DNA from 4 places in the Arthrobacter sp. UYEF21 genome. Region 3 is predicted to be linked to each of the others. Evidence: riboswitches for the same ligand, from Rfam matches in the RefSeq annotation. Region 3 holds a riboswitch; each other region holds the start of a gene.
What was found. A riboswitch is a leader RNA that binds a small molecule or an ion and turns the genes downstream of it on or off. The one in region 3 is predicted to bind thiamine pyrophosphate.
Positions count from the first base shown of each region.

Region 1: linked by a shared signal. The riboswitch ahead of thiC (phosphomethylpyrimidine synthase ThiC) and the one ahead of thiM (hydroxyethylthiazole kinase) in region 3 are both predicted to bind thiamine pyrophosphate.
Region 2: linked by a shared signal. The riboswitch ahead of ABIB27_RS02270 (bifunctional hydroxymethylpyrimidine kinase/phosphomethylpyrimidine kinase) and the one ahead of thiM (hydroxyethylthiazole kinase) in region 3 are both predicted to bind thiamine pyrophosphate.
Region 4: linked by a shared signal. The riboswitch ahead of ABIB27_RS00230 (FAD-dependent oxidoreductase) and the one ahead of thiM (hydroxyethylthiazole kinase) in region 3 are both predicted to bind thiamine pyrophosphate.

Region 1 covers NZ_JBEPNF010000001.1:399,308-406,557, forward strand. The annotation lists gene ffh (signal recognition particle protein) at 1-655, shown strand, start outside; gene ABIB27_RS01830 (alpha/beta hydrolase) at 759-1,493, shown strand; gene thiC (phosphomethylpyrimidine synthase ThiC) at 1,476-3,320, opposite strand; TPP riboswitch at 3,315-3,422, opposite strand; gene ABIB27_RS01840 (VOC family protein) at 3,577-4,452, shown strand; gene ABIB27_RS01845 (hypothetical protein) at 4,567-5,004, shown strand; gene rpsP (30S ribosomal protein S16) at 5,218-5,634, shown strand; gene ABIB27_RS01855 (RNA-binding protein) at 5,636-5,878, shown strand; gene rimM (ribosome maturation factor RimM) at 5,990-6,535, shown strand; gene trmD (tRNA (guanosine(37)-N1)-methyltransferase TrmD) at 6,536-7,250, shown strand, end outside.
Region 2 covers NZ_JBEPNF010000001.1:480,812-488,061, reverse strand. The annotation lists gene proB (glutamate 5-kinase) at 1-238, opposite strand, end outside; gene obgE (GTPase ObgE) at 228-1,817, opposite strand; gene rpmA (50S ribosomal protein L27) at 1,933-2,196, opposite strand; gene rplU (50S ribosomal protein L21) at 2,257-2,565, opposite strand; gene ABIB27_RS02270 (bifunctional hydroxymethylpyrimidine kinase/phosphomethylpyrimidine kinase) at 2,838-4,448, opposite strand; TPP riboswitch at 4,431-4,528, opposite strand; gene ABIB27_RS02265 (Rne/Rng family ribonuclease) at 4,647-7,250, opposite strand, start outside.
Region 3 covers NZ_JBEPNF010000016.1:1,606-8,855, forward strand. The annotation lists gene ABIB27_RS15395 (DUF8462 domain-containing protein) at 1-258, opposite strand, end outside; gene ABIB27_RS15400 (hypothetical protein) at 474-773, shown strand; gene ABIB27_RS15405 (hypothetical protein) at 920-1,078, shown strand; gene ABIB27_RS15410 (hypothetical protein) at 1,173-1,502, shown strand; gene ABIB27_RS15415 (hypothetical protein) at 1,499-1,732, shown strand; TPP riboswitch at 1,742-1,838, shown strand; gene thiM (hydroxyethylthiazole kinase) at 1,830-2,633, shown strand; gene thiE (thiamine phosphate synthase) at 2,630-3,292, shown strand; gene ABIB27_RS15430 (ABC transporter substrate-binding protein) at 3,456-4,505, shown strand; gene ABIB27_RS15435 (ABC transporter permease) at 4,668-5,417, shown strand; gene ABIB27_RS15440 (ABC transporter ATP-binding protein) at 5,410-6,237, shown strand; gene ABIB27_RS15445 (LLM class flavin-dependent oxidoreductase) at 6,402-7,250, opposite strand, start outside.
Region 4 covers NZ_JBEPNF010000001.1:43,428-50,677, reverse strand. The annotation lists gene ABIB27_RS00250 (hypothetical protein) at 46-348, shown strand; gene ABIB27_RS00245 (4a-hydroxytetrahydrobiopterin dehydratase) at 358-696, opposite strand; gene ABIB27_RS00240 (thiazole synthase) at 755-1,570, opposite strand; gene thiS (sulfur carrier protein ThiS) at 1,575-1,811, opposite strand; gene ABIB27_RS00230 (FAD-dependent oxidoreductase) at 1,808-3,211, opposite strand; TPP riboswitch at 3,204-3,323, opposite strand; gene thiE (thiamine phosphate synthase) at 3,351-4,100, shown strand; gene ABIB27_RS00220 (RNB domain-containing ribonuclease) at 4,164-5,672, shown strand; gene ABIB27_RS00215 (DEAD/DEAH box helicase) at 5,963-7,250, shown strand, end outside.

The DNA.
Region 1 (7,250 bases), on a different contig from region 3:
TGAGCAGGCAGAGAAGAACTGGGACAAGGACGAAGCCGCCCGGATGGCGAAGAAATTCGCCGACCAGGAAGACTTCACCCTGGACGACTTCCTCTCGCAGATGCAGCAGATCCGCAACATGGGCTCCATGAAGAAGATGCTCATGATGATGCCGGGTGCGGCCGGGATCAGGCAGCAGCTGGAAAACTTTGACGAGCGCGAGATCGACCGCGTCGAGGCGATCGTCCGCTCCATGACGCCGCACGAGCGCGTCGCCCCGAAGATCATCAACGGCTCCCGCCGCGCTCGCATCGCCCGAGGTTCCGGCGTGCACGTGTCCGAGGTGAACGGCCTGCTGGAGCGATTCGCCCAGGCCCAGAAGATGATGAAGAAGATGGCCCAGGGCGGCGGCATGCCGGGAATGCCAGGGATGCCAGGGATGCCCGGCATGGGTGGCCCCGGTGGTGCGCGCAAGGGCGGCAAGAACGCCCCGAAGAAAAAGGCACGGTCCGGCAACCCGGCCAAGGCTGCCCAAGAGCTCAAGGATGCCGAGGCCCGGCGGGCCGGAGCGGCTAAGGCCCTGCCGACGGGCGCAGCCTTCGGCCAGCAGTCGGGCGACTTTGATCCCTCGCAGCTGAACCTGCCCAAGGGGTTCGACAAGTTCCTCGGCAAGTAGACGCGTTTTGCCGGGTGGGCAGCAGCCGGTGCGCTTTTGAGGGCTGGCAACGACGCTGCTGCCATCCGGCAAGGATGTGGGGGCTCTGGAATAAGGTTGGGTCATGTTCAAGCAGAGGGTAGTTTTCGTGCACGGCGGCGGGCCGTTCGGGGCGGCAGCGTGGCCGCGCCAGCACGGGATGGCGCTGGCCTACGATGCCCTGTTCCTGCGACGCCACGGCTACGACCCCCTGGCTGAACCCGTGGAATCCTCGTTCACCGAGGACACCGCCATCATCCTTCGTTCACTGGCGGATGACGGGCGCGGTGCCGCCGGCGGGCATGTTGTTGCCCATGCTCAGGGCGCCATCGCAGCCATGATGGCGGCCGTCCAACGCCCCGACCTCGTGTTTTCCCTGACGCTGGTGGAACCCGCCTGCCTGTCGCTCACCGCCGAACTGCCCGCCACCTCAGCGCACGTGGCGCTGATGCAGCCGCTTTTTGAGGTCCGTTACGAGTTGGGCGATGAGGAATTCCAGCGGGAGTTCGTACGCCGGATGTTCGCGGCCGACCTTCAGGAGCCCTCCACGCCGGAGGAAAAACGGTCAGCGCGCCGGCTTCGCCTGCAGGCCCCATCCTGGGAAGCCCCGCTCCACATTGTTCCCGGCGTCCCCACCATGGTCCTGACCGGAGGCTGGGAGCCTCTCTACGAGGAAATCGCGGTATACCTGCGGGAAACCGGTGCCCTGCACCGCATCGCTGCAGGAGGGCACCGGCCACAGGACTCGGTTGAAGGTGACCGGGCCATCCGGTCCTTCATCGCCGAGGTCAGCAGGTCAGTCTCAGTTCAGGCTTCCTGACGCCGCTTCGCCGCCTGCGCCCGGAAGCTGCAGTTCAGGCAGATATACCTTGCCGCCGGAGGCCAGGAATTCCGCGCTCTTTTCCCGCATGCCGCTGTAGGCCTCGGCGATGGCTGCCTGGGAATCGGCTGAACCATACTCGTCCCGGATGTCCTGGCTGATTTTCATGGAGCAGAACTTCGGCCCGCACATGGAACAGAAATGCGCGGTCTTGGCCGGTTCGGCCGGCAGCGTTTCGTCATGGAAGGCTTCCGCCGTGACCGGGTCCAGGGACAATGCGAACTGGTCGCGCCAGCGGAACTCAAACCGTGCCTTGGACAGGGCGTCATCACGCTCGTGCGCACCCGGGTGGCCCTTAGCCAGGTCTGCTGCATGGGCGGCGATCTTGTAGGTGATCACCCCGGTCTTGACGTCGTCCTTGTTCGGGAGGCCAAGGTGTTCCTTGGGCGTGACGTAACAAAGCATCGCGGTGCCGTAGCGGGCGATTTCCGTGGCGCCGATGGCGGACGTGATGTGGTCATAGCCCGGGGCAATGTCCGTGACCAGCGGCCCAAGCGTGTAGAACGGGGCGCCCTTGCAGAGTTCCTGCTGGCGTTCCACGTTCTCCCGCACCAGATGGAACGGGACGTGCCCGGGACCTTCCACCATGACCTGGACATCGAATTCCCAGGCCCGCTGCGTGAGCTCCGCCAGAGTGTCCAGCTCGGCGAACTGGGCGGCGTCATTGGCGTCCGCCGTCGCTCCCGGGCGCAGTCCGTCGCCCAAAGAGAATGCGACGTCGTACTTGGCGAAGATCTCGCACAACTCGTCGAAGTGCGTGTAGAGGAAGTTCTCCTGATGGTGGGCCAGGCACCAGCCGGCCATGATTGCGCCGCCGCGGGAGACGATGCCGGTGACGCGGTTGGCCGTCAGCGGCACGTAGCGCAGCAGCACTCCGGCGTGGATGGTCATGTAGTCCACGCCCTGCTCGCACTGCTCAACCACGGTGTCACGGAAGATTTCCCAGGTCAGTTTGTTGGCCTCGCCGTTGACCTTCTCCAAAGCCTGGTAAATGGGCACGGTGCCGATGGGAACGGGGGCGTTGCGGATTAGCCATTCCCGCGTGGTGTGAATGTCATCGCCGGTGGACAGGTCCATGACGGTGTCCGCGCCCCACTGGGTGGCCCACTGGAGCTTGTCCACCTCCTCGGCAATGGAGCTGGTCACCGCGGAGTTGCCGATATTGGCGTTGATCTTCACCAGGAAGGCCTTGCCGATGATCATCGGTTCAGATTCCGGGTGGTTGATGTTATTGGGGATGATGGCGCGGCCGGCAGCGACTTCGCTGCGGACCAGTTCCACGTCACAGTTCTCGCGGAGGGCAACGAACTGCATCTCGGGCGTCACCACACCCTGCCGTGCGTAATGCATCTGCGTGACGGTCTTGCCTTCGACGGCGCGGCGGGGCACGGGCTGCGCGCCCTTCCACTCCGCGGAAGCGGCGCCGCGGCGAACTGCCGACTTGCCGTCGTCGAGCAGGTTCCGTTCCCGGCCGCTGTAGGGCTCGGTGTCGCCGCGGGCGGCGATCCACTCCGAGCGGAACGGGTTGAGGCCCACCACCGGATCGCTGCCCGGACCGGCCGTGCGGTAGGTCCGGAAAGGCCCGTTCGCCTCGCCGTTCGGCGACGGTTCCAGCGCGATCTCGGTCACGGGAACCCGGATCCCGGTGGCGTCATCATTGATGAACGCCAGCGAGTGGGACTTCAGTGACTGGGTTTCAGGCCGGACCGTTTGATCCTGGTCGGCTTCACTTTGGGCAGGGTTCAGCTGTGTTTCTTGTGTATTCAATGAATATTCACTTCCTTCGCCGGCATTACCCGGACAGGTTCAACGGTCGCAGGCTGCGTCAGCCCGATCTCAGCCCCTGCAAGGGCTCCCGTGTGGTCAAGTCGAAGCTACCACAGGCCGAGGGTGGCCTGTGACAGCAGTCACGGGGATGCTGTCGCAACCTGTCTGCCCAGCCACTTGAATTAAATTGAAGCTTCAAGTAAAATGGAGTCATGGCCACCTTCGACCCCGAAGGCCAACGGACCGGGAGCGTTCAATGACTGCAGAAGCCACCAGTCGGGATCTCCTTCCTGCCGACCTCTCCATGGGCACAGTGATGCTCAAGGTGGGCGACATGAAGCTGATGACCGACTACTACCAGCGTGCGCTCGGCCTGGAGGTCGTCGCCGAACAGGACGGCGGCGTCTACCTTGGCCGGCTCCGGCGCCCGCTGGTCCATCTTGCGGCCGCCCAGTCCTTGAGCCTGCCCCGCAGGGGCGAGGCCGGGCTGTTCCATACGGCGCTGCTCTTTGACCACCGGGCTTCGCTTGCTGCCACGGTAGCCACCGCGGCCCAGTACGAACCCCGGTCCTTCACCGGCAGCGCCGACCACCTCGTTAGCGAAGCCTTCTACTTCAATGACCCCGAAGGCAACGGCATCGAACTGTACTGGGACAGGCCCCGCGAAAACTGGTCCTGGAACGGGAAGGATGTGCTGATGGACAGCTTGGCACTGCCGCCGCAGCGCTACCTTGAGCAGCACATGACCGAGGAATCCATGGACGGCCAGCAGGCCGCCGAAGCCGGTGTGGGCCACGTCCACCTCCAGGTGGGTGATGTCCAGTCGGCGCACGATTTCTATGTGGGCACGCTGGGCTTCGAAAAGACCGCCGGCTGGCACGGGCAGGCATTGTTCGTTTCTGCGGGCGGATATCACCACCACATGGCAATGAACGTATGGAACAGCCGCGGCGCCGGACCGCGCAAGGACACCCTGGGACTAGGGGAGGTGCTCATCGAAGTCCCTTCAGGTGACGACGTCGGAGCCCTCGCTGACCGCTTGAAGGTCGCCGGGCTGGCGTCACACCACACGGGTGCCGAACTGCGCTTCGAGGATCCGTGGCGCAACAATATCCGGGTTGCTGTCCGCTAAGTGGCGCTGGCCGGAGCTGCAGGCCCCGATGCACTAGGCTGATTTCGAACGGCCGGGGCGGCACCCTTAGCTGCCCGCCAGGGCCGCACCGTCGACGGAATGAGGGCTGTGCCCATGGGCTTCACTGAAATTTTTGTAGCTACCCACGACGCCGCGCTGAAGCGTGCCGGCGTCCTTGATGCCGGCGGCTCGCCGCCGGGACCCGCACTGCGGATACCGGGAGTCAGTGATTTCGAGATAGAACAGCTCGGCGATCTCGCCGGGGCTGCGGTCCACGCCGGTGGCGAGGGCTACGAACTTGCCATGGTTGACGTTTCCAGCGACTCCCTCCTCGGCGTGCCGCCGGCGATGGTGCGGGCGCTGGCTGACCTCCTTACCTATGAAACTGAGGGTGAAGGCAACGTCCTGGATGATGTCGCCGAAAAATGGGCCGGTCACGACGATATGCCATTCGGTGCAGCCGACGCCCGGAACTATGTCCAGCAGCTCGCCGAGCTGGCCAGTGGAATTCACGACGCCGAGCGCACCGGGGTGTATGTCTGGGCGTCCTAGGCCCCTGGGGGCCTGCCAGGTCCGTCCTCTTCCCCCCATCCAGACGTGTCAAGTCGAAATCCTGACGCTGATCTGGCACAATAAACAGGTACTCGATCTGCGTGGCCCCTCTCTCCGCGTCCGGATCCTGTCCTTCGAGCCTTCAAGTACGGCCCGCCCCACGGGTGCAGAACGTCGGTTCAACCCTTTTCTGAAACAGGAGTGACCACAAAAGTGGCCGTAAAGATTCGCCTTAAGCGCTTTGGTAAAATGCGCGCACCGTACTACCGCATCGTCGTTATGGACGCACGCTCCAAGCGCGACGGCCGTGCCATCGAAGAGATCGGCAAGTACCACCCCACCGAAGAGCCCTCATACATCGAGGTCGACACAGACCGTGCCCAGTACTGGCTCGGCGTTGGCGCCCAGCCGTCCGAGCAGGTTGCCGCGATCCTCAAGATCACCGGTGACTGGCAGAAGTTCAAGGGCCTCCCGGGCCAGGAAGGCACCCTGAAGACCAAAGCTCCCAAGGCTGCCTTTGTTGCCCCAGAAAAGGGTTCCGTAATCATCCCGGAGGCCATCACCAAGAAGGCAAAGCAGTCTGACGCAGCCGAGGCCCCGGCCGAAGCAGAAGCCAACGAGGCTGAGTAGATTGCTGGCAGAAGCGCTCGAACACCTGGTCCGGGGAATCGTTGATTCTCCGGAAGATGTCAAGGTCAGCTCGAAGAACAACCGCCGGGGGGACACCCTCGAGGTCCGCGTTCATCAGGATGACCTGGGACGGGTGATCGGCCGCCAGGGCCGCACTGCACGTGCACTGCGCACCGTTGTGGCGGCACTGGCAGACGGCGAACCGGTAAGGGTCGACGTCGTCGACACGGACCGCCGCCGCTAAGCGCTCGGCAACATCAGTTTTTGCTCCGGCCCTTCCACCGATCAAGGTGGAGGGGCCGGAGTGCTTTCATCACAACACTGTGGATACCCCACAACCGGAACAGAGGAACAGATGCAGCTTCAGGTGGCACGAATCGGCAAACCGCACGGGATCCGTGGGGAAGTGACGGTCCAGGTTTTGACCGATGCCCCGGCGGACCGGTTTGTTCCCGGCACCGAGTTTGTGGTGGAGCCGGCGTCGGCCGGCCCCCTGACTGTTGAGAGTGCGCGATGGAACAAGGACATCCTGCTGCTCGCATTTGAGGGAATTGAAACCCGCAACCAGGCCGAGACCCTGCGCGGGGCCAAGCTGTTCGTCGAAACCGAAGAGCTGGACGATGACGACGACGAAGGCTGGTACGAGCATGAGTTGGTTGGCCTCGAGGCGCGGGTGGGCTCCCAGGTGGTAGGTAAGATCGCGGCGCTGCACACCATGCCGGTCCAGGACCTGCTGGTGGTTGAGGACGCCAACGGCAAGGAAATCCTCATTCCCTTCGTCGAGCAGATCGTGCCGGAAGTCAACGTCGCTGGGGGGTTTGTCCTGCTCACCCCGCCGGACGGACTGTTTGAAGTCAACTCCGACGACGCTGCCACCGGCGGGCCTGAGGGCAACGCGTAGATGAGAATCGACGTCGTCAGCATCTTCCCTGAGTACCTGGCGCCCCTGGAGCTGTCCCTCATCGGCAAAGCCCGCCAGGACGGCCTGCTGGACCTGCACGTCCATGATCTGCGCGGGTTCACCACCGATAAACACCGCTCCGTGGACGACACGCCCTACGGTGGCGGCGCCGGCATGGTGATGAAGGCGGAGCCGTGGGCTCAGGCGCTGGCTTCCGTCGCCGACACCAACGAAGCTAAAACAATTAAGCCGGTCCTGATCGTGCCGTCACCGGCGGGGGAGCGCTTCACCCAGGCGCTGGCCCATGAGCTCGCCGAAGAGGAGCAGCTCGTTTTTGCCTGCGGACGCTACGAAGGCATCGACGAGCGCGTCATCGAATGGGCGGCGGAACACTTCACCGTCCGGCCCATGAGCCTTGGTGACTACGTGCTCAACGGCGGTGAGGTAGCTGTCCTGGCCATGGTGGAGGCCATCGGCAGGCTGCTGCCCGGGGTGGTAGGCAACCCCGAGTCCCTCGTCGAGGAGTCGCACTCCGACGGACTGCTGGAGTACCCGGTGTACACCAAGCCCTCCAGTTGGCGTGAGCGGGAAGTGCCGGCAGTCCTGCTGAGCGGCAACCACGGGAAGATCGCGCAGTGGCGGCGCCACCAGCAGTACCAGCGGACGGCGGAGCGGCGTCCTGACCTGTTGGAGGCGTTCGATGCCGGTAAGCTGC
Region 2 (7,250 bases), on a different contig from region 3:
CCAGCGGGGCAAGTCCCGCCGCGATGGCGCCCGAGGACACCAGGATGATCTCGGTACCGGCGTTGCGCTTGGTGGCCAAGGCATCAGCCAGTGCCGTCAGTGCTTCCTCGGAAATGCCGCCCTTGATACTTGTGAGCGACGACGAACCGACCTTGACGACGATCCTGCGGGCGTCCGCGAGTACGCTCCGGTCCACGGCCCGCTGGTGCGGCACCGCGGTGACGGCGCTACTGGTCATCGTCTGCGCCCAGTCCACTCTCCTTGAGCGGCTTCGCGGGCCGCCGGCTGCTGACGGATTCAGTCCAGATCCCGGCCTTGCGCTCTGCTTCCAGCTCGGCGCGCGCGGCGGCCTTGGCATCCTTGCGTTCCTGCTGCTCGTCGCGCTTCTGGCCGCGGGTGGGGCGGTCGCCGATGTCCGCAAAGCGGACGTCGGTGCCGCGGGGCGCAGCGAGCAGTTCCGCACCGGCCATCATGGTGGGTTCCCAGTCGAAGACGACGCCATCGTCCTCGCCGATCACCACGGTGTCGCCCGGCTTGGCACCCTGCTTGAAGAGTTCGTTTTCCACGCCCAGCTTGGCGAGCCGGTCCGCGAGGTAGCCGATGGCTTCCTCGTTGGTGAAGTCGGTCTGCTTGACCCAGCGCACGGGCTTGTCGCCAAGGACGCGGAACAACGGCTCCAGGTTCTTTTCTTCGCGGCGGATCTTGAAGCCGGCCTCGTTGACGGCGCGGGGCCGCAGGACAGGCGGCTGCACCTTCGGCGGAGCGGCGGCCAGGGTGTCGCGGGCAGCCTGGACGATCTCTGCCATGGCAAAGCCGAGCTGGCGGAGCCCCTCGTGGCTGGTGGCCGAGATCTCGAAGACCCGGTAGCCGCGGGATTCCAGTTCGGGTCGGACGAATTCAGCCATGTCCTTGCCGTCCGGCAGGTCAACCTTGTTCAGTGCGACCAGCCGCGGGCGGTGGTTCAGTGGAACTACTTCGCCGTCGGTTCCGGCGTAGCTCATGTCAACGGCGTACTTTTCCAGTTCCGCTTCGATAATGGCCAGGTCTGCCAGCGGGTCACGGTCGGATTCGAGCGTGCCGCAGTCCAACACGTGCACCAGAGCGGCACAGCGCTCAACGTGGCGCAGGAAGTGGTGACCCAGTCCCTTGCCTTCGCTGGCGCCCTCAATGAGGCCAGGGACGTCGGCGATGGTAAAGCGGACATCGCCGGCCTGGACGACGCCCAAGTTGGGGATCAGGGTGGTGAAGGGGTAGTCGGCAATCTTGGGCCGTGCAGCGGACATGGCTGCGATCAGGCTGGACTTGCCGGCGGAGGGGAAACCCACCAGTGCAATGTCTGCAATGGACTTCAGTTCCAGCACAACGTCGCTGGACTCACCCTCGATGCCCAGGAGCGCGAAGCCCGGGGCGCGGCGCTTCTGCGAAGACAGTGAGGCGTTGCCCAGGCCACCCTGGCCGCCGGCGGCCGCCACGTACTCGGCGCCTTCACCCACGAGGTCGGCAAGGACGGTTCCGTCCTTGGCCTTGACCACGGTACCGTCCGGGACCGGCAGGATAAGGGTTTCACCGCTCTTGCCGCCGCGCCAGTCACCCATGCCGGGCCCGCCGTTGGTGGCGTGGCGGTGCGGTGCGTGGTGGTAGTCCAGCAGTGTGGTGGTCTGGTGATCAACGCGGAGGATGACGTTGCCGCCGTCGCCGCCGTTGCCGCCGTCGGGACCACCGAGGGGCTTGAACTTCTCCCGGTGGACAGAGACACAGCCGTGGCCGCCGGTACCGCCGGATACGTGCAGTACTACCCGGTCTACAAAGCTCGCCACGTGGATCTCCTCAGTGCTGTTTCTGGACACCCTTAGGCGCCAAGACGATTGTAATGCGGTTAAAAGAACAGTGGAGCGGGCCAAATGGCCCGCTCCACCGCTTCAGAACTATTTGTTACTCTGCGGCTGCAGCAGCAACGATGTTGACGACGCGGCGACCGCGGCGGGTGCCGAATTCGACGGCTCCCGGGGTCAGTGCGAACAGGGTGTCGTCGCCGCCACGGCCGACGCCGGCGCCCGGGTGGAAGTGGGTGCCACGCTGGCGGACGATGATCTCGCCGGCGGAAACTACCTGGCCGCCGAAGCGCTTCACGCCGAGGTACTGGGCGTTGGAGTCACGACCGTTGCGAGTGGAACTCGCGCCTTTTTTATGTGCCATTTGAAATGCCTGCCTCTAAATTCTGGGGAATCTGCTGAAAACCTGAACAGTAACGGGTGGTTACTTGATACCAGTGATCTTGACCTTGGTCAGTTCCTGACGGTGACCCTGGCGCTTCTTGTAACCGGTCTTGTTCTTGAACTTCTGGATGACGATCTTCGGACCACGGAGGTCATCGAGGATCTCAGCCGTGACAGTTACCTTAGCCAGGTCCGCAGCGGCGGAGGTGACCTTGTCACCGTCTACCAGGAGCAGTGCGGGCAGCTGAATGGTGCTGCCGGCTCCACCGGGGACGCGGTTCATAGTAACGAAGTCTCCAACGGAAACCTTCTCTTGGCGGCCGCCTGCGCGGACAATCGCGTACACCACTTGGGAACTCACTTCTCTCGACGTTTATTACTAGATTTGCGTGCGGAACCTGGGCCATTTATTGACTGGGTTCCCGCTGTGCCTCAACGCCGTGGGGTCGTAACCCAAGTGTTGGCGTAAGCACCGAAGATCTAGAATACGCTAATTTTGCCTTCGGCCGCAAATGAGGCTGGTTACGGCCGAATGTCTGTGATAGGCACCACTAGTGGGGACAACACTGACAATTCAGAACCGTGCCCGATTATCCTACCGGCGGCGGCGGCCACAGCCGCTCAGGCGTGCAGGCGCGGCGCGTCGAAAAACTCCACTTCGAAACGGCTTGAGTGCGTGAACGCCTCTATCATCGCTGCCCGCTCATCCGCGGCTGCCTTCCGTCCGGCGTCATCAACCAAGGCGATCGCTTCGCGGGTGGCCTGCGCGAAGCCCTCGTCCGCGTACGTCCGAAGCCATTCGGCATATGGGTGTGCCGGCGGTGCCCCGGCCGCCAGGAACTGGGCGTGGAGCGTTTCTCCCACCTCGGCGTACAGCCAGAAGCAAGGCAGGAGAGCTGCAACCAGCACTCCGTAGCTGCCGGCGGCTGAGGTTGCCAACAGGTGGTCCACATACGACTTGGTGACCGGGCCAAGGACGGGTTCTACCGTGCGCGTACTGAGCCAGTTGCGGTGCAGTTCCGATTCGACCTCGAGGCACTGCTGGGCTGACCGGGCCCAGAACAGCTGCGCGGCTTCCGTCGGCGCCAGCGCACTGGCGCGGGCAAGCACACGTGAGTAGCCGTTAAGGTAGATAGCGTCCTGGGCGAGGTAGTAGGCGAACTGCTCTTCCGCCAGCGTGCCGGCAGCCAGCGCCCGGATGAATTCCAGCCCGTAAATGACTGCCAGGTCCGGGGCCGCCGCCCGGCGAAGCGCGGCAGCGAATTCCCCGGGGGCGGGAGCCTGCTCCAGGTGGTGGAAGTGGTGGATGGGGCCGTTGCCTTCGCCTACCTCCAGCTGACCGGAAGCCTGCAGAGCACCGCGGAGCCACGGCTTCACCTGCCGCAGCGAGGCTTCCCAGTCACCCAGCCGGGCCTGCGCCGTAGCCATGGCCGAGGACAGTGAGCAGCCGGTGCCGTGGCTGTTGCGGGTGGGGATCCTGTCTCCAGTCACTTCCACTACCGGCCGGGTGAGCAGTCCGCGTGCGTTAATCAGGGCATCCGGGCACGCATCGCCGTCGAGATGGCCTCCCTTGACCAGGATGGTGGCGCCCGTGGCCGCGGCCAGCCGCTTCCCCTGCTCCAGCGCGTCCGGCCAGTTCCGCACCTGCGGCTCCCCCACCAGGATGGCGAGCTCCGCGAGGTTGGGCGTGATCAGGTCCGCGAGCGGCAGCAGGTCCAGCAGGGCAGCCTCCGCCGATTCCTTCAGCAGTCGGTCCCCACTCGTGGCCACCATCACCGGATCCAGAACCACGACGGCGGGGCGCACCTTCTCCAGCCAGCTGCGGACCACGTCAATCACCTCCACACTGCCCAGCATGCCGATTTTGACGGCGTCGATGGCAATGTCATCGCTGACGGCATCAAGCTGCTGGGCCAGGAAGCCAGCGGGCGGCACATGGACCCCTTGGACGCCGCGGGTGTTCTGCACGGTCAACGCGGTGATGGCTGCCATGCCGTAACCGCCCAGGGCGGCAATGCTCTTGAGGTCGGCCTGGATGCCCGCGCCACCGGACGGATCCGATCCGGCAATGGACAGCACCCGCGGAGTATGCCGCAGCACGTCCACCGCATTGGAAGGCCCACGTGCCGGATGCACCGTGGCAAGGGCAGGCGGCGTTTCGGATGCTGCCGCCGTTTCGGGAGTGGCGGCAGATACGGAAGGTAGAACGTGGGTTGAAGCCATAGGGGACATTCCTTCGCCGGTGCTAACCGGACAGGTTCAACGGGTCTGGATCTCAGCCGGCTCTCTGCGCGGCACCCCGTGTCAGTACCCAACACTAGCGTTTCCCATAAGACACCGTTTTAGATGAACCCCACAAACGCGGAATGCCCGGGCACTCCACCGATGAGTGAAGTGTCCGGGCAATCTGGCCGATGTCCTTGCGAAAGGTCAGAGTTCCGAAGCAGGAACCCCTACGCCCAGGATGATGGGTGCGCTGGTGTCTGCCGGTTTGGCAGCGGCAGGAGCCTGGGTGAGCTCCGGAGCCTTAGCGGCATGGGTATGGCCTGCGGACTCAACCGGCACCGCTTCGTGGTGCTCCACCGTGGTGGCGTTAGCTGCGCCCTGGGCACGGCTGGCACTGCGGTTGCGCCGCGGGCGGCGGGTACGGGTCTGCTCGGTGTGGTCGGAGTAGTCCTTCTCCACCGCGGCAGGAGCCTGACGGACAGGAGCCGCGGCCGGCTGGCGTGCCGCCGGCTGGCTCTGGGTCTGCTCGCCCGCGGCCTGAGCGCTCTCCGTCGGCATGGCTTCTGCAACAGGTGCCGGCACGCCAAGCTTGGCGAAGGCCTCCGTGAGCCTGTCCAGTGTCAGGGCCGGGGCCTGCGGCTGATCCTCGTGGTGCTCCACGAAGGGCAGCACCACCTGCTCGCCGCCGAAAGTCAGCACAGCGGCCGGGCGGCCGGCGTTGTCGGTCTCGGACCGTTCTACCGGTGCATGAGCCGGGGCCGCCGCGCCGGAAGCATTACCCCCGGCTGCTGAGGCGTGGGCCACTTCGTCGTCGTGCAGGTGCGCGGCATGGGCGGCGGCTGCAATGTTGGCAAGGGCTGCCCTGGTGGCCTCCGCCTTGGCGTGGCGCTCGGCGTCGCTGGGATCCGGGTGGACCGTGTGGATCTGCACCGGAGCTGCCGGGGCCATCTCGAGGGGTTGGCCGCCGCGGCCGCGGCGGCGCTTCCTGTCCGTCCGGCCGCCCTGCTGGGCGTCCGGGCGCTGGGCGTCGCTACGCTGGCTGTCGATCCGCTGGGTGTCGGGTCGGCTGTCCACACGCTGCACATGGTGCTCCGCGGCGACGGTGTTGGCGCGGCGGTGCTCCACGGGGTCGTCGTGGGTGACGATTCCGCGGCCGGCGCACGTTTCGCACTGCTCGCCGAAGACTTCCAGGAGCCCGGTACCCATGCGCTTGCGCGTCATCTGGACCAAACCGAGGGAGGTCACTTCGGCCACCTGGTGCTTGGTGCGGTCACGGCCAAGGCATTCCACCATACGGCGGAGCACCAGATCGCGGTTGGACTCAAGGACCATGTCGATGAAGTCGATGACGATGATGCCGCCGATGTCGCGAAGCCGGAGCTGCCGGACCACTTCTTCGGCCGCTTCGAGGTTGTTCTTGGTGACAGTTTCCTCGAGGTTGCCGCCGCTGCCCGTGAATTTTCCGGTGTTGACGTCCACTACGGTCATGGCTTCGGTGCGGTCGATGACCAGCGAGCCGCCGGAGGGCAGGAAGACCTTGCGTTCCAGCGCCTTGTGGATCTGTTCGTCGATCCGCCACGCGGCGAAGATGTCCTGATCCTTGGTCCACTTTTCCAGGCGGCCCACCAGATCCGGGGCAACGTATGTGACGTAGGCCTCGATGGTGTCCCAGGCTTCCTCACCGGAGACGATCAGCTTGGAGAAGTCCTCGTTGAAGACGTCACGGACCACCTTGATGGTGAGATCTGGTTCGCCGTAGAGAAGTTCCGGGGCCAGGATCTTGGTGGACGTGGACTGGCTTTCGATGCCCTCCCACTGCGCCCGCAGCCGGTTGATGTCATGCGTGAGTTCCTCTTCGGAAGCACCTTCTGCAGCGGTACGGACGATCACGCCGGCGTGCTCGGGCAGGCGGTCCTTGAGGATGCGCTTGAGGCGGTTGCGTTCGACGTCGGGCAGCTTGCGGGAGATGCCGGTCATGGAGCCGCCAGGCACATACACGAGGTAACGGCCCGGGAGGGAAATCTGGCTGGTCAGGCGCGCGCCCTTGTGGCCCACCGGATCCTTGGTGACCTGGACCAGGACGGTGTCGCCGGACTTCAGCGCGTTTTCGATCCGGCGCTGCTTGCCTTCGAGGTTCACGGATTCCCAGTTCACTTCGCCGGCGTACAGCACGGCATTGCGCCCGCGTCCGATGTCAACGAATGCCGCTTCCATGGAGGGCAGGACGTTCTGCACCTTGCCGAGGTAGACGTTGCCGATCAGGGAGTCCTGCTGGGTCTTGGAGACGAAGTGCTCCGCCAGGACGCCGTCTTCGAGGACGCCGATCTGGATTCTGTCGTCGCGCTGGCGGACGATCATCTGGCGGTCCACTGATTCACGGCGGGCCAGGAACTCAGCTTCGGTGATAACCGTGCGGCGACGGCCGGTGTCGCGGGATTCGCGGCGGCGCTGCTTCTTTGCTTCGAGCCTGGTGGAGCCCTTGACGCTGGTCACCCGGTTGTTGACTGCGGGTTCACTGGCCGCACGCGGCGCGCGGACGCGCGTCACTGTGTTGGGCGGATCGTCATCCCCGCCTCCGGTCAGTTCAAGATCCTGGTCACCGCGGCGGCGGCGACGGCGACGGCGGGACGTTACGCCTTCATCGGCCTGGCCGGCGGATTCTTCATCGTCCTCTGCGGCACCGTCCTGGTCGCCGTCGGCGCCGTCGGCGTCGCCGTCGTCGGCGTCGTTTTCACCGGTGCGGCTACGCCCGCGGCGGCCACGGCTACGGCGCCTGCTGCGGCTGTTGGCGACGTCCGCGTCGCCTTC
Region 3 (7,250 bases):
CATGTCATCGCCGATCCCGGCAAGGAATCCAGGCGTGGCTGTCCGGGAGATGACGGCCCACCCGTGTGCCCGGGCGATCTCTTCGGCCGCGCTCAACATGACCGTCTTGCCGATGCCCCTGGAGCCCGTGATGATAGTCAAAAGCCCTGGCGCGCCGGAACCTTGCTGCAGGCCGTACTCGAACTCGTCCAACAGCCCTGCCCGTCCGACCAGTACTGGAGGCGTGGCTCCGGCCGTTGGCTTGAAGGGGTTTTGCACGGCATCTCCCGGGTGAAAGTAGGTGAAACTGGTGAAAGTGGTGAAACTTCGTCCACCCTATGCCGGCACCTCACGCTAAGCAAGGCGCGGTGTCCAGCGGTAGCATCGGGCCATGACTCCTGAAGAGAACTGTCTCGAGCACGCGCTGCACGTCGGCGAGGGGCTGACCGGCCCTGAGCTTGGAGCAGTTAGGTTTCGAACCGCGCCTTGAGGATATGACTGAGGACCAGCGGAGCCACCTGGACCCTGATGACCTCGACTGGATGGATTCAATCATTCCGGAGCGGCGCGACAGAAGCCTGCTCCAGGCTAAGCTTCTGGCCGGGGCCATGTGGGAGGCTTCCGTGGTCCTGATAGACCAGCTTTTCGAGGATCTTTCCGGCTTACGGATCCGTGAGCGGATCGATCGACGGGACATCGCCAATACTTTCGTCCTGTCCGGACTGCCACCCAGACACGCGGAGAGATATGACGCACGCTTCGCCCAACAGTTTTGGTTATTGCTGCGGACATGACCGTGGCGCTGATCCGCGGCTGGACACGCCCGTCATGCGTCGCCCAGGAGTTGGCGCAGCGTTGCCTTGTCGACTAAGTCGAAGTCAGCCAGGATCTATACGACCTGGATCTAGCAGACGGCTGGCGGGGCCTGCTTGAACAACACATGCTCGAAGACACGGACAGTGAAATGCTGTACCAGAACCCAATGGACGGCTTCGAAGGCGATATCGCGCTGAACATGCAACTGGGCCTTGCACCGATGAATGTCCAGGACTGGTTCGAGCCATTCAACGACGCCTCCGTCCCGCCGTTCGTGCGCTAATCGACATGCTAACTCCCCCGTCAAACCATCATTTGAAACGCAGATAACGATCTTTCGTCAAGCGAGCGTTCCATGCAGGGGAGAGGCCACGAACGTGTTCCGGGTATGGCCCCAGACCCACGACCTGCAGGTCGGGACCGACCCGGCAGGCAAACCCCTCGCCATCCGCAACCACGGCCAGATCTGGCTGGTCGACCCCGACACCGACTCCCAGCATTGGTACGGACGGGACGCATGGTGGGACACCCGCCGCACAGCCGCCGTCGACAGCGGCGACCTGGTCAGCATCGAATACTGGCGGGTCCAGGTCCGCCAGGGAACTTCCGGCTCCGCCCTCCGGACCTTCACGTTGCGCCGGAACCCGCTCTCCCCGCACTGGCTCCTCGAAAGCATCAGCGACGGCGACGAGACAACCGAAAATTGAACGACCAACCCTTCAACGATCAGACGTGGGCAGGGATTCGGCCAGAATACACGCTGCCAACCCTCGGGCAGGTACGGCGCCGGCTCTCCGAGCTCATGGAAGACCCCGAACCCGTGATGCAGCAGCTCGTCCGCGTCTTCATCGACGACGGCACCTTCTGCCCGGGATTCCAGTTCCTCCCCGGCAACCCCCGGTTCTCCGGTTGGTGCGCGCCTGTGCCTGTGTGGTAGTAGGCTTTCTAGAGTGACACGGGGTGCCCTGGGCAACAGGGCTGAGATAAGACCCGTTGAACCTGATCTAGTTCGTACTAGCGAAGGGATGTTGCGGATGACTGTTCGCCTGACACCTGACCATATCTGCACGATGCTCGCCCGGTTGCGGGAGACAGGGCCATTGGTGCAGTGTCTGACCAACGCGGTTGTGACAAACTTCACCGCGAATGTGCTTCTAGCCGTCGGGGCGGCGCCAGCCATGGCTGATGTCCCCACCGAGGCCGGCCAGTTTGCCCGGATAGCTTCCGGAGTTCTGATCAACGTGGGTACTCCCCACGCGGAGCAACGGGTCGCCATGGTCGAAGCCGCCTCGGCCGCTCAGGAGGCAGGCACTCCCTGGGTTCTTGACCCGGTCGCGGTCGGTGTCCTGCCGGTGCGTACTGCCCTTGCCAGTGAACTGCTCTCTTACGCCCCGACCGCTATCCGGGGCAACGCTTCAGAGGTTATCGCACTGGCTGGGTTGGGGGCAGGTGGCCGTGGTGTTGATGCCGTCGATAGTCCCGAAAGTGCGCTGGCAGCGGCCGGCCGCCTGGCCAGTGTTCACGGTTCCGTCGTGGCCGTTTCCGGGGCCGTTGATCTGATTACTGATGGCATCGATGTGATCCGGATCGGTAACGGCCACCCTTATCTGACCCTGGTCACCGGGGGTGGCTGTGCACTGGGTGCGGTCACCGCAGCTTTTTTGGCTGTGGATGGCGACCGTCTGGCAGCGACGGCTGCAGCCACCGCGGTGTATACCGTCGCTGCCGAAATCGCCGCTGACGGCGCCCGCGGCCCGGGCAGTTTCGCGGTCGCGTTCCTGGATGCGCTGGAGTCTGTGGATGCCGAAATAATCCGGTCCAGAGTGGCTATCTCATGACGGGCGCCGGCAGGGCTGGCTTCACCCCGGGGATTTATCTGATCACTGATGATAAGTTGTGCGGGGAACGCGGAGTGGTGGAGTCGGTCAGCGCCGCCGTTGCCGGAGGCGTGCGAATGGTACAGATCCGGGAAAAAACGGCCAGCGCCGCCCGGTTCTACGATCTGGTGATGCGTACCGCGGATGCCGTCGGTGACCGGGCCACGGTGTTGGTGGATGACCGGGTGGATGTTTTTCTCGCCGCCCGGGCGGGCGGTGCGGCTGTCCACGGCGTCCATATCGGTCAAAGCGATCTTCCGGCACCCCAGGTCCGGGCAATTGTTGGCCAGGACGCGTTGATCGGGCTGAGCGCCAACACGGCCGAACATCTCGCGCAGCTGCACGCCCTGCCTTCAGGGACGGTGGACTATCTGGGCGTGGGCGTGATCCGTCCGACGTCGACCAAGCCGGACCATCCGGCGCCCTTGGGCATCGAGGGGTTCGCCGCTATCGCTGCCGCTACGCTGCTGCCCTGCGTCGCAATCGGCGGCATAACCCCGGCCGATGTCAGTGCATTGAGGCGCGCCGGAGCGGCCGGCATCGCCGTGGTCTCAGCCATCTGTGCCGCCGAAAACCCTGCCCGCAGCGCCAAAGAGTTTCTCAAGGAATGGACCCACTGAACACCGCAACCGCCTACATACCCCGCCCAGCCATCTCTCCATTTCCGGTTCCGGCGCCGCTCCTAAATCGCGGCACCGCGCGGTCGGATAATCCCGGCAAAACCGGCCCACCATCTATCCGGCACCAGCAAACGCTCCGCATACGCGGGGATAAGGACTTCTCGTGAACAAACGACGACGCTTACTCGTGGGCGCAGCCAGCGCCCTCACCCTTACCGCCATGGCAGCCCTGTCAGCCTGCGCCGGTGCGGGAGAAAATTCCACTCCGGCTTCTTCCGGGACCACGCCCATTACCTTCGCCCTGGACTGGACGCCCAACACGAACCACACCGGGCTGTACGTGGCGCTCAACAAAGGCTATTTCGCCGCCGCCGGACTCGACGTTCAGGTACTGCCCTACAGCCAGTCCTCCACCGACACCCTCATCAACTCGGGTGCGGCGGACTTCGGAATCAGCTTCCAAAACACGGCGACGTTCGCCGCAGCAGCGGGGGTGGCCAACACCTCGGTCATGTCGGTGCTCCAGCACGATGCCACAGCCATCGGCGTCCTGGCCAGCCGGAAGGACATTGCCAGCCCTAAAGACCTCGATGGTAAAACCTTCGGCACGGCCGGGCCCAGTGCCACGTTCCCTACCGAAGCCGCAGATGCCATCAGGAACGCCGGCGGAACAGGCAACTTCGGTCGCGTCACCCTGGGCACGTCCGCCTACGAAGCCCTGTACGCCGGCAAGGTCGACTTCACCTCAGCCTTCAAGACCTGGGAAGGCATCGACGCCTCCCTCCGCGGCACTCCGATGAAGTTTTTCAACCTGCATGACTACGGCGTGCCGGACCAGTATTCGGTGATCATTGAAGGCAACCGGGAATGGATCAAGGGACACCCGGACGTGACCAAAAAGTTCGTCCAGGCCCTCCAAAAGGGATACCAATATGCCGCAGCCGACCCCGACGCTGCCGCGAAAATACTTGTTGACGCCAACCCCGGTATCTTCGCCAACGACCAGCTGGTCTACAAGAGCCAGGAAGAACTGAGTGCTTCCTACCTGAAGGACGCCAACGGCCAGGTCGGCACTCAAACAGCGGATCAGTGGAAGCAGCTGGCGGATTTCCTCTACAAGAACGCCCTGCTGGCCGATGAAAGCGGCAAACCCCTCTCCAAACCCCTTGACACCATGGCGTTGTTCACCGATGAGTATCTGGCCGGCAAATAGCTCCCGCGCCCTCCCCTGTCCCGGACGCGGGCCGCGGGACCGTAACGGCAGAAAGGCAACGCTGTGAGTGGGGGTCCGGGAGACGGAGCGGGGTGTGGGGGAAAAGCGGGCCGCTCCCGGAAAACGGGGTCTCCCCGCCGGTTCAGGACGCTCACCACCGCTGTGCCCCCGGCCGTGATTGTCCTCGCTCTCCTGGCAACCTGGCAGGGCGCAGTCGCTGCCGGCGGCCTGAAACCAACTGTGCTTCCATCTCCGCAACGGATCGTGGAGCAAGGCTGGTTGGCGCGCGAGATCATCTGGGCCAACACGGTGCCGACGCTGCAGGAAACCTTTCTTGGTTTCGCCGTCTCCCTGACCCTGGCCTGGGTCCTTGCCGTCGTCATCGACTTCTCATCGTGGCTTCGCCGGGCCCTGATGCCCCTGCTGGTGGCATCCCAGACCATACCGATCATCGCGATTGCCCCGCTGATGATCATCTGGTTCGGCTTCGGTCTGATGCCAAAGATCATGGTCATCGCTTTGGTCACGTTCTTTCCGGTGACCGTCGGCCTGATCGACGGCTTCAACCTCACCGACCGTGACGCGGGCAATCTGCTGCGCAGCATGGGCGCCAACCGGTGGAAGCAATTCGTCTATGTACGCCTTCCATCGGCTCTTCCTTCCTTCTTCACCGCCCTGCGGATCGGCATTGCCTACGCTGTTACGGGCGCCATTTTCGCCGAGTACATTGGCTCGCGGGAAGGGCTGGGTATCTACATGGCCACGATGAAAAACTCGTTCCGCACCGACCTCGTACTGGCAGCAGTCGCAGTCACCGCCTTCCTTAGTGTGGGCCTGTTCCTGCTGACCTACGCCGCCGAGCGGCTGATCATCCCCTGGCACTCCAAGGAACGCAGGAACCGCCATGTCTGAACCCACCGCTGCCGCACCCAGGGTCGAAGTACGTGCAATTAACAAATCCTTCGAGCTGGGCCACGGACAATCCCGTCCTGTCATCAACAACGTCAATTTCTCCGCACAACAAGGAGAATTCCTTGCCATCATCGGTCCCAGCGGATGCGGAAAGAGCACCCTTTTCAACATCATGGCCGGCCTGGAAAAACCCCGCGACGGCGAAATCCTCATCGATGGGCGCTCCGTCACCGGGGAACGTGAACACTTTGCCTACATGCCGCAAAAAGACCTCCTCTTTCCCTGGCGCACTATCCTTCAGAACACCGCTCTGGGCCTGGAAGTCTGCGGCGGAAGCAAAAAGACCGCGCGGGCACGTGCCGCCAGCCTCTTCCCGGCCTTCGGGCTGGCCGGTTTTGAGAACTCGCATCCCTTCGAGCTCTCCGGAGGAATGCGGCAAAGGGCCGCCCTGCTGCGCACGGTCGTCCAGGACCGTGACGTCCTATTACTGGATGAGCCCTTCGGCGCCCTCGATTCCCTCACCCGCACCGACATGCAGGCGTGGCTTCAAGATGTCTGGTCCCACAACTCCTGGACCGCGGTCCTGATCACCCACGACATCCGTGAAGCGATCTACCTGGCCGACCGGGTCGTCGTACTCAGCCCCCGGCCCGCCTCCGTGCGCCTAAACCTCCCCATCGACCTGCCCAGACCACGTCAACTGTCGATGATGGCATCGGCCCGGTTCGCCCACTACGAACTGCAACTCCTCGAAACCCTTCACCGGCCCGGCAACCTCAACGACACCACGGATGCTGCCCACGGAAGGCCTCGGGCCTGAAAGCACAAAGCCCGAGAGGACTCCAGGGAGGAGGGACGTTCCTGACGGAAGGCTATCCAATACGCCCGCTTGGAGCCCCTTGTCGTCAGGGGAACCAGCTTGTGGCAACCCTGTCGCGGACGGTATCGGATGATCGGAACCGCCGCCATGCCGTAGTGGCGCTTTTACGCAGGGGCGCCGACAGCCGGGCGGTCCAGCCCGAGATGCCCGCGCAGCGTCGAGGCGGTGTAGCGGGTGCGGAAGAGTCCTCGGCGCTGGAGGACAGGGACGACGTCATCGACGAACTCGTCCAGGGAGTCGGGCAGCAGCGGGGGCATCAGGTTGAACCCGTCAGCGCCCCCGGAGCGGAACCAGAGCTCCATCTGGTCAGCGATCTGCTCCGGCGTGCCGACCATTGTGCAGTGGCCCCCTCCTGCGGCCAGGCGCCCAAGTAACTGCCGCACGGTGGGACGTTCGGTTTCAATAATGCGCAATATGGTGGCATAACGGCCCTGCGGCCCAGTAAATTCTGCCGCCGACGGCAGGGACGGCACGGGGGCGTCCAGCTCCCAGCCTGTACAGTCCTGCTGCACGAACGTGCCCAGCCGTGTCAGGGATTCTCCGGTGGGCAGCAGCGTATCCCCCCGGTCCTGTTTGGCCCGGGCTTCGGCCTCGGTGGAGCCCACATACGTCACCAATCCGGGCATGATCGCTACCTTCCCCGGATTACGCCCGGCCGCAGCGATCCGCTGTTTCATATCCGCATAGTAGGCCTGGGCGCTGGGAAGATCGTAGGCAACGGCGTAAATCCCTTCCGCGTACCGGGCGGCAAGATCCCGGCCGGCCCCGGAAGCACCGGCCTGGAACAGCACGGGGCGTCCCTGTGGGCCCCGGGGCACGTTTAAGGGCCCCTCCACCCGGAAGTGGTCGCCCTCATGATGCAACGGCCTGACCAGGGCCGGATCGGCATAGAACCGGGCTCTGTCCCGAACCAGCGCATCATCAGCCCATGAGTCCCACAACCCCAGCGCTAC
Region 4 (7,250 bases), on a different contig from region 3:
GCCACCGCCGATGGCGGTGGCCCGCTGCATTCCGAGGGAGATCCCATGCTTTCGCTGACCATCGTTGTCCTGGCCACGGCCGCCGCCGGCTTCGTTGTCTGGGCCAATGACAAACGCCACGCCAGGTACGGCACGGGGCTGCCCGCCGGCGTCGCCGTCGCGGTGGGTGCGGTCAGTTGGATCCTCCTCATCACGGCGGGCTTTGGCTACTTGCCCGGTCTGACCTGGATTCCGTGGGTCCTGCCAATGGTCCTGGGCACTGCGGCGGCCATCGGCGCTGTCATCTACCTGGGCCGGACGCGCGAACGTCACGACATACAGCGGCTCACACAGGCCCTGAAGTTGTAGCCACCCGTTTCAGGTGTTCCACTGGGCCTCGGGCTGCGCAGTCGCGCCGGCCTGGCCGGCCGCTTCGCTGGCTGCCGCCGCTGCAGCGGCGTCCCGCTCAGTGACTTCGCCCCCGGCGTCGTGCGAGGTGTAGCGGATGAACACCCGGTTGTAGCGCCATTCCAGGTCGGGGTGGTGGTTCTGCGCTTCCGCGAGGCGTCCGACGGCGGCAATCAGCTCAAGTGCTGCGGCCGCCGTCGGCGTTTTATACATCGTGACGAGCCCGCCCAGCCGGTACCGCCAGTCAGGCAGCCCGGCCAGGACAGCGTCAAGCCGTTCGCGGGTGAGGACGTCTTTTTTGCCGGCCACAGCGGACTCCTAGGTTGGTTCTGTGAGCCCGACCCGGCAGACGGCAGCGGGCGCCGGGCTAAAGGAATTCGGCCCGGTTTTCCATCGCCGATGATGCCAGGGCGTGCTCGCGGCGCGGAATCCTGCCGGCCGCTTTCGCCAGCCTACCGGCGATGACGGCGTGTTTGAAGGCCGCCCCCATCAACGCCGGGTTCTGGGCCCGGGTCACGGCGGTGGCCAGCAGCACGGCATCACAACCCAGCTCCATGGCAAGCGCCGCGTCGGACGCCGTGCCAATGCCCGCGTCCAGCACCACGGGCACCGACGCGCGCGAGACGATCAGTTCGATGTTGTGGGGGTTGAGGATCCCGAGGCCAGTGCCGATCGGGGCGCCCAGCGGCATGACGGCGGCGGCCCCAAGGTTCTCCAGCCGCAGGGCGAGCACGGGATCATCGTTCGTGTAGGCGAACACCTTGAACCCCCGGTTCACAAGTTGTTCGGTGGCGTCCACGAGCTCGACGGCGTCCGGCAGCAGGGTCTGTTCATCGGCGATGACTTCCAGTTTGACCCAGTCCGTTTCCAGCGCTTCGCGCGCCAGTTCCGCCGTCATCACCGCGTCCCGGGCGGTGAAGCAGCCAGCCGTGTTGGGCAGGACCCGGATCCCGTGGTCCACCAGGAGCTGGAAGAGTGAGCCTGACTCTTTCGGTGAATAACGCCGCATGGCCACCGTGGTCAGTTCGGTGCCGGACGCCACGAGGGCGGCGCCCAATCCGTCGAGACTCGGAGCTCCACCGGTGCCCATGATCAGGCGGGAACCAAACTCCACGCCGTCGATCACCAGCCGGTCCGTGTCTGCTGGGTGGTTTCCTGTGCTGATGCTGCTGGTTACTGGCATGGTGTCAGCCTCCCTGGACTGCGGTGACCAGTTCAACGGTGTCACCTTCGGCGAGTGCCGTGGCATACCACTGGCTGCGGGGTACTACGTCTGAGTTGTGGGCAACGGCCACGCCGAGTTTCTGTCCATCAGTGGCCTGGCCGTTCGCTGCGAGGGGACGGCCCGTGATCTCCGTGACGAGTGTGGTGATGGAGGCGTCGTCGGCCACGGCATGCTGCGCGCCGTTGAGAGTGATATTCATGCTGTTTCCTTAGTCGATTGAAAGGTTGTTCGAGGCTGGCTGGAGAACCTGGCCGGGCTGAGGGCGTGCCACCGGTGATCCTCCCTGCCGTCCAGCAGGTCCCGGCAGATGGCCGCCGCCGCTGGAGCCAGCAGCACGCCGTGGCGGAAGAATCCGGTGGCAATGATCAGCCCGGCGATGTGTCCGACACCGGGCCGGGAGTCGGGTACACGGCCGAGCAGGGGTGCGTTGTCCGGCGTCGCGGGGCGCGCCCGCGCGGTACATTCCAGGAGCTCCAGCTCGGCGACGGCGGGCAGCAGGGCCTGTGCGTCGCGGAGCAACTGGTAGACGCCGCCTGCGGAGACGGCAGTGCTCGGCGTGATGGTGTGTGAAAAGGCAGTGCTCGGCGTGATGGGGCCCGGCAAGGCAGGGTCCGACACGGCGGCGTCCGGGATGGCGGACAGTGCATCCTCCCGCTGGGTTGCGCCGATCACCACGGTGTCGTCCTGCCGCGGGACGATGTAGACCGGCACCCCGTGGACCAGGCCGCGGACGGTGGAGGTGACCAGCGGACGCAGGTGCCGCGGTACGGCGAGGCGCAGGATGTCGCCGTACACAGGGCGGAGAGGCAAGCGCAGCCCGTCCGGCAATCCTTCCAGCGCAGCCGCCTGCAGGCCGTTGGCCACAATGGTCTCTCCCGCAGTGACTGTGCCGCCGTTGGCCAGCTTCACCCCGCTGACGCGTCCGGCATCCCAGAGTAGGGCTTCGGCCCGGTGCCCGACGGCGAACCCGCCGCGGGCGCCGTCCACAGCGGTTCCGGCGCCGGGTTCGTGGCTGGCCAGGACCTGCTGCAGGGACGCCACCAGCTTCCGCGGATCCACCTGGTGGTCCGCCGGGATTTCCAAGGCGCAGGAAATCGCCGGGCTGAGGAGCGGCTCCCTCATCCGTGCTTCCCGGACGGTCAGCGGTTCCACCACCAGGCCGCTGGCCTGCTGCACGGTCCGCAGGTCCATCAGCGCGCGGCGGTCCGCGGCATCGGCACCGACGGCGAGGGTCGGCGTCGTCAGGTAGCCGGTATCCCCCGCCCCGGCCCCGGCGAGGTGGGCTGCGAAGGCGGGCCAGAGGCCGGAGGATTCGAGCATCAGCTCCAGAAGGTCTTCCTCCTGGTAGTGCAGTTCGCTGACGGGCGCGAGCATGCCGGCTGCCGCCCAACTGGCCCCGGAGCCGGGTGCATCATCGATCAGGACCACGGAGCGGCCGGAGCGCCGCACTTCCCAGGCGATCCCGTGGCCAATGACGCCGCCGCCAATGACAGCTACGTCGGCGTGGCAGAAATCGGGACTGCCTGCTGGCTCGGAAGGCGGGCTGGCTGGTGCACTGGCTGGCGGGCTGGCGGGTGCGCCGCTGGATGGGGAGAGCATGTGTTTCCTTCCCTACGCCGGTACTAGCCGGATCAGGTCAAGCGGTCGGCTCTGGTGCCCTCTCAGCCCGGCCGCTTTGTGACGGCTGCAACGGGCTCCCGCAGTACTCACCCAGTTTAGGGGAACTAGGGTAGTTTCCATGAACGCACACTCCGCTCCCGCTACCCCTCCCAGCCACTCCGCCCAGATACCGCCGGAGGCGTCCAGCAACGGCCTGCCCACCAGCGCCAGGTTGTACCTGTGCACCGATGCCCGCCGGGACCGCGGGGACTTCGCGGAATTTGTGGACGCGGCGTTTGCCGGCGGGGTGGACATCATCCAGCTCCGCGACAAGGGGATCGAGGCCGCCGAGGAGCTGGAACTGTTGGCGGTGCTCCAGGCAGCCGCCGCCCGGCACGGCCGTCTCTGGGCCGTCAATGACCGCGCCGACATCGCCATGCTGACGGGCGCGCCCGTCTTCCATATCGGGCAGAAGGACCTGCCCGTGGCATCGGCCCGCACTCTGCTCGGTGCCGGAGCCACCGTGGGGCTCTCCACCCACACTACCGAACAGATCGAGGGCGCCATCCGGATGTCCGCAACGGTGACTGCCGACGGCGGCCTGGACTACTTCTGCGTCGGACCGGTGTGGGCTACCCCCACCAAACCCGGCCGGGCCGCCGTCGGCCTCGACCTGGTGCGCTATGCAGCGGAGGCAGTCCGCGCCGCCGGCGGCGCCCAGGCCACACTGCCCTGGTTTGCGATCGGCGGCATCGATTTGAGCAACGTTGAGCAGGTGGTGGAAGCCGGGGCAAGCAGGATAGTTGTGGTGCGAGCCATCACGGAAGCCGCCGACCCCGCCGCAGCGGCCGGCGCCCTCGTGGTCGCCCTGGACGCCGCCGCATCCTAAGAAACCTGCGCGCAGCGGGGCGGGGCGTGCACGATCCATGGAAATCGGGCTAACCTGACTTTCGTGTCACATCATCGGCTGGCCCCCAATGTCCGCGAGCAGACCAACGCCCTCGCGGCAGCGCTGAGTGCCCTGCGGACCGAACTGGAACTGCCGGGCCCCTACCCTGCAGAGGCGGTCCGCGACGCCGAGGCAGCAGTGGCAGCCCACCAGCTCCCCGCCGCGGACCTGACGGACGTTGAGTTCCTGACGATCGATCCGGCGTCGTCCACGGACCTGGACCAGGCGCTTTCCATCGAACGTGCCGGCGCCGGCTACCGGGTGCTTTATGCCATCGCTGATGTGCCCTCTTTTGTCCGCCCCGGCGGCAGCCTGGATGCCGAAACCCGCCGCCGCGGCCAGACGTTCTACGCCCCGGACGGCCGCATCCCCTTGCACCCTGAAGTCATCAGCGAACAAGCCGGCAGCCTCCTGGCCGATCAGCTGTGCGCTGCATTTGTTTGGGACTTCGGGCTGGACGACGCCGCCCAGGTTTCGACCGTCACCGTCCAGCGGGCCACGATCCGCAGCCGGGCCAAGCTGGACTACAAGGGCGTCCAGGCCGACATCGATGCCGGCACAGCCAACCCCGTGCTGCAGCTCCTGAGGGAAGTGGGGCTCAAGCGCGTTGAACTGGAGCGGCAGCGCGGCGGTGCCAGCCTGAACATGCCGGAGCAGGAGATCGTGCAGACCCCCGACGGCGGCTACCGGATTGCAGCGGCGCCGCAGCTCCCGGTGGAAGACTGGAATGCACAGATTTCCCTCATGGCGGGCATGGCGGCGGCCAAGCTGATGCTGACGGGGAAAGTAGGCATCCTGCGGACCATGCCCGCCCCGGACGAGCGCTCCCTCAGGCATTTCAGGCTCCAAACCGTGGCCCTGGGCAAGGCATGGGATGGGAAAACCAGCTATGGCGAGTACCTTCGCAGCCTCGATCCCACCGAGCCGCGGCAGTTGGCCATCCTGCACTCCGCCGGAATGCTGTTCCGCGGCGCAAGTTACACCGCCTTTGATGGCACTGTTCCTGAGGACGCCATCCAGTCCGCCATCGGCGCCGCCTATGCCCACACCACGGCGCCCCTCCGGCGGCTTATCGACCGCTTTGTCCTGGTGATCTGCGAGGCCCTGAGCAACGGCCGGCCGGTGCCTGGCTGGGCGCGGGAAGCCCTGCCCACCCTGCCGGAAATCATGGCTGGCTCGGACCAACTGGCTGCCCGGATGGAGCGCATGGCGCTGGACACCGTGGAGGCCGCACTTCTGGTCAACCACATCGGCCAGGAGTTCGATGCGATTGTCATTTCCGGGTCCAAGCCGCAGAAGGATAACGGGAACGGAAAGAACGGCAACGGAAACGGAAACGGGCGGGGCGGAGCCGGCAAAAACGGCAACGGCCCCTCGGGGATCATCCAGATCTCCGAGCCAGCCGTGACCGCCCGCTGCGCAGGCGACCTCGAGTCCGGAACCAAGGTCCGGGTCCGCCTGATCTCCTCCGACATCGCCGCCCGCGAGGTCCACTTCGAGTTGCTGTCCTGAACTGACTGGGCACTCCCCTGAGGGGCAAGGCCGGAATTCCATGTCCGTACGGCTAGACTGAAGTAGTAGAAATGGATGCCCGGTCGTTGATTTCCTTGATTTTGGATTCAACAAGCCCGCCCCTACGCGATCTTGAGATAGACCCGCTGGTCACCAGTGCCAGCATTTAGATAGCCCGCGATCGGCTTCCACTGGATTTGCTTGCGCGCCCGAGCGTGCTCCGGTACGGCCTCGTTGGCCAGCCGTTGAGCAGGCAGCGCCAATGCCCAAATGAATAAGGAAACTCACCTGTGAGTGAATTGCATACCCACCAGATCCTGACTGACGATTCCGGCATCGAAACGATCGAACCCGAAGAGACCATCATCTCGGACGAGAAGCCGCACGAAATCGAGGAGAAATCCTTCGCCGACTACAACGTCCGCGCCGATATCGTCGAGTCCCTGGCAGACGCCGGGATCACCCACCCGTTCCCCATCCAGGCCATGACCCTGCCCGTAGCCCTCGCAGGCCACGACATCATCGGCCAGGCCAAGACAGGCACCGGCAAGACCCTCGGCTTCGGCATCCCCGCGCTGCAGCGCGTGGTGGGACCGGATGACGCCGGCTTCGACAAGCTCGCCGTTCCCGGTGCACCGCAGGCCCTTGTCATCGTGCCGACCCGCGAACTGGCCGTCCAGGTTGCCAACGACCTTCAGACCGCGTCGCGGAAGCGCAACGCCCGCATCACCACCATCTACGGCGGCCGTGCGTACGAGCCCCAGGTGGAGGCTTTGCAGAAGGGGGTCGAGATTGTGGTGGGAACCCCCGGCCGCCTCATCGACCTGTACAAACAGAAGCACCTGAGCCTCAAGAACGTTAAGACCGTCATCCTGGACGAGGCCGACGAAATGCTGGATCTGGGCTTCCTCCCGGACGTGGAAACGCTTATTGCCGGTACGCCGGGAGTCCGCCAGACCCTGCTTTTCTCCGCAACCATGCCGGGCCCGGTCATCGCGATGGCCCGCCGCTACATGACGCAGCCCACCCACATCCGGGCAGCTGATCCCGAAGACGAGGGCCTCACCAAGCGCGACATCCGCCAACTCATCTACCGTGCCCACAGCATGGACAAGATCGAAGTTGTTTCCCGCATCCTGCAGGCCCGCGGCCGTGGCCGCACCATCATCTTCACCAAGACCAAGCGCACGGCAGCCAAGGTGGCCGAAGAACTGCTGGACCGCGGTTTCGCCGCTGCCGCCATCCACGGTGACCTGGGCCAGGGCGCCCGCGAGCAGGCGCTCCGTGCGTTCCGTAACAACAAAGTGGACGTGCTCGTGGCCACCGACGTCGCTGCCCGCGGGATCGACGTGGATGACGTCACGCACGTCATCAACTACCAGTGTGTTGAAGACGAAAAAATCTACCTGCACCGCGTGGGCCGCACGGGCCGTGCCGGCAACAAGGGGACAGCCGTGACCTTTGTTGACTGGGACGACATGCCGCGCTGGGGCCTGATCAACAAGGCCCTGGGCCTGAGCGTTCCGGAACCCGTGGAGACTTACTCTTCGTCCCCGCACCTGTATGAAGAGCTGGACA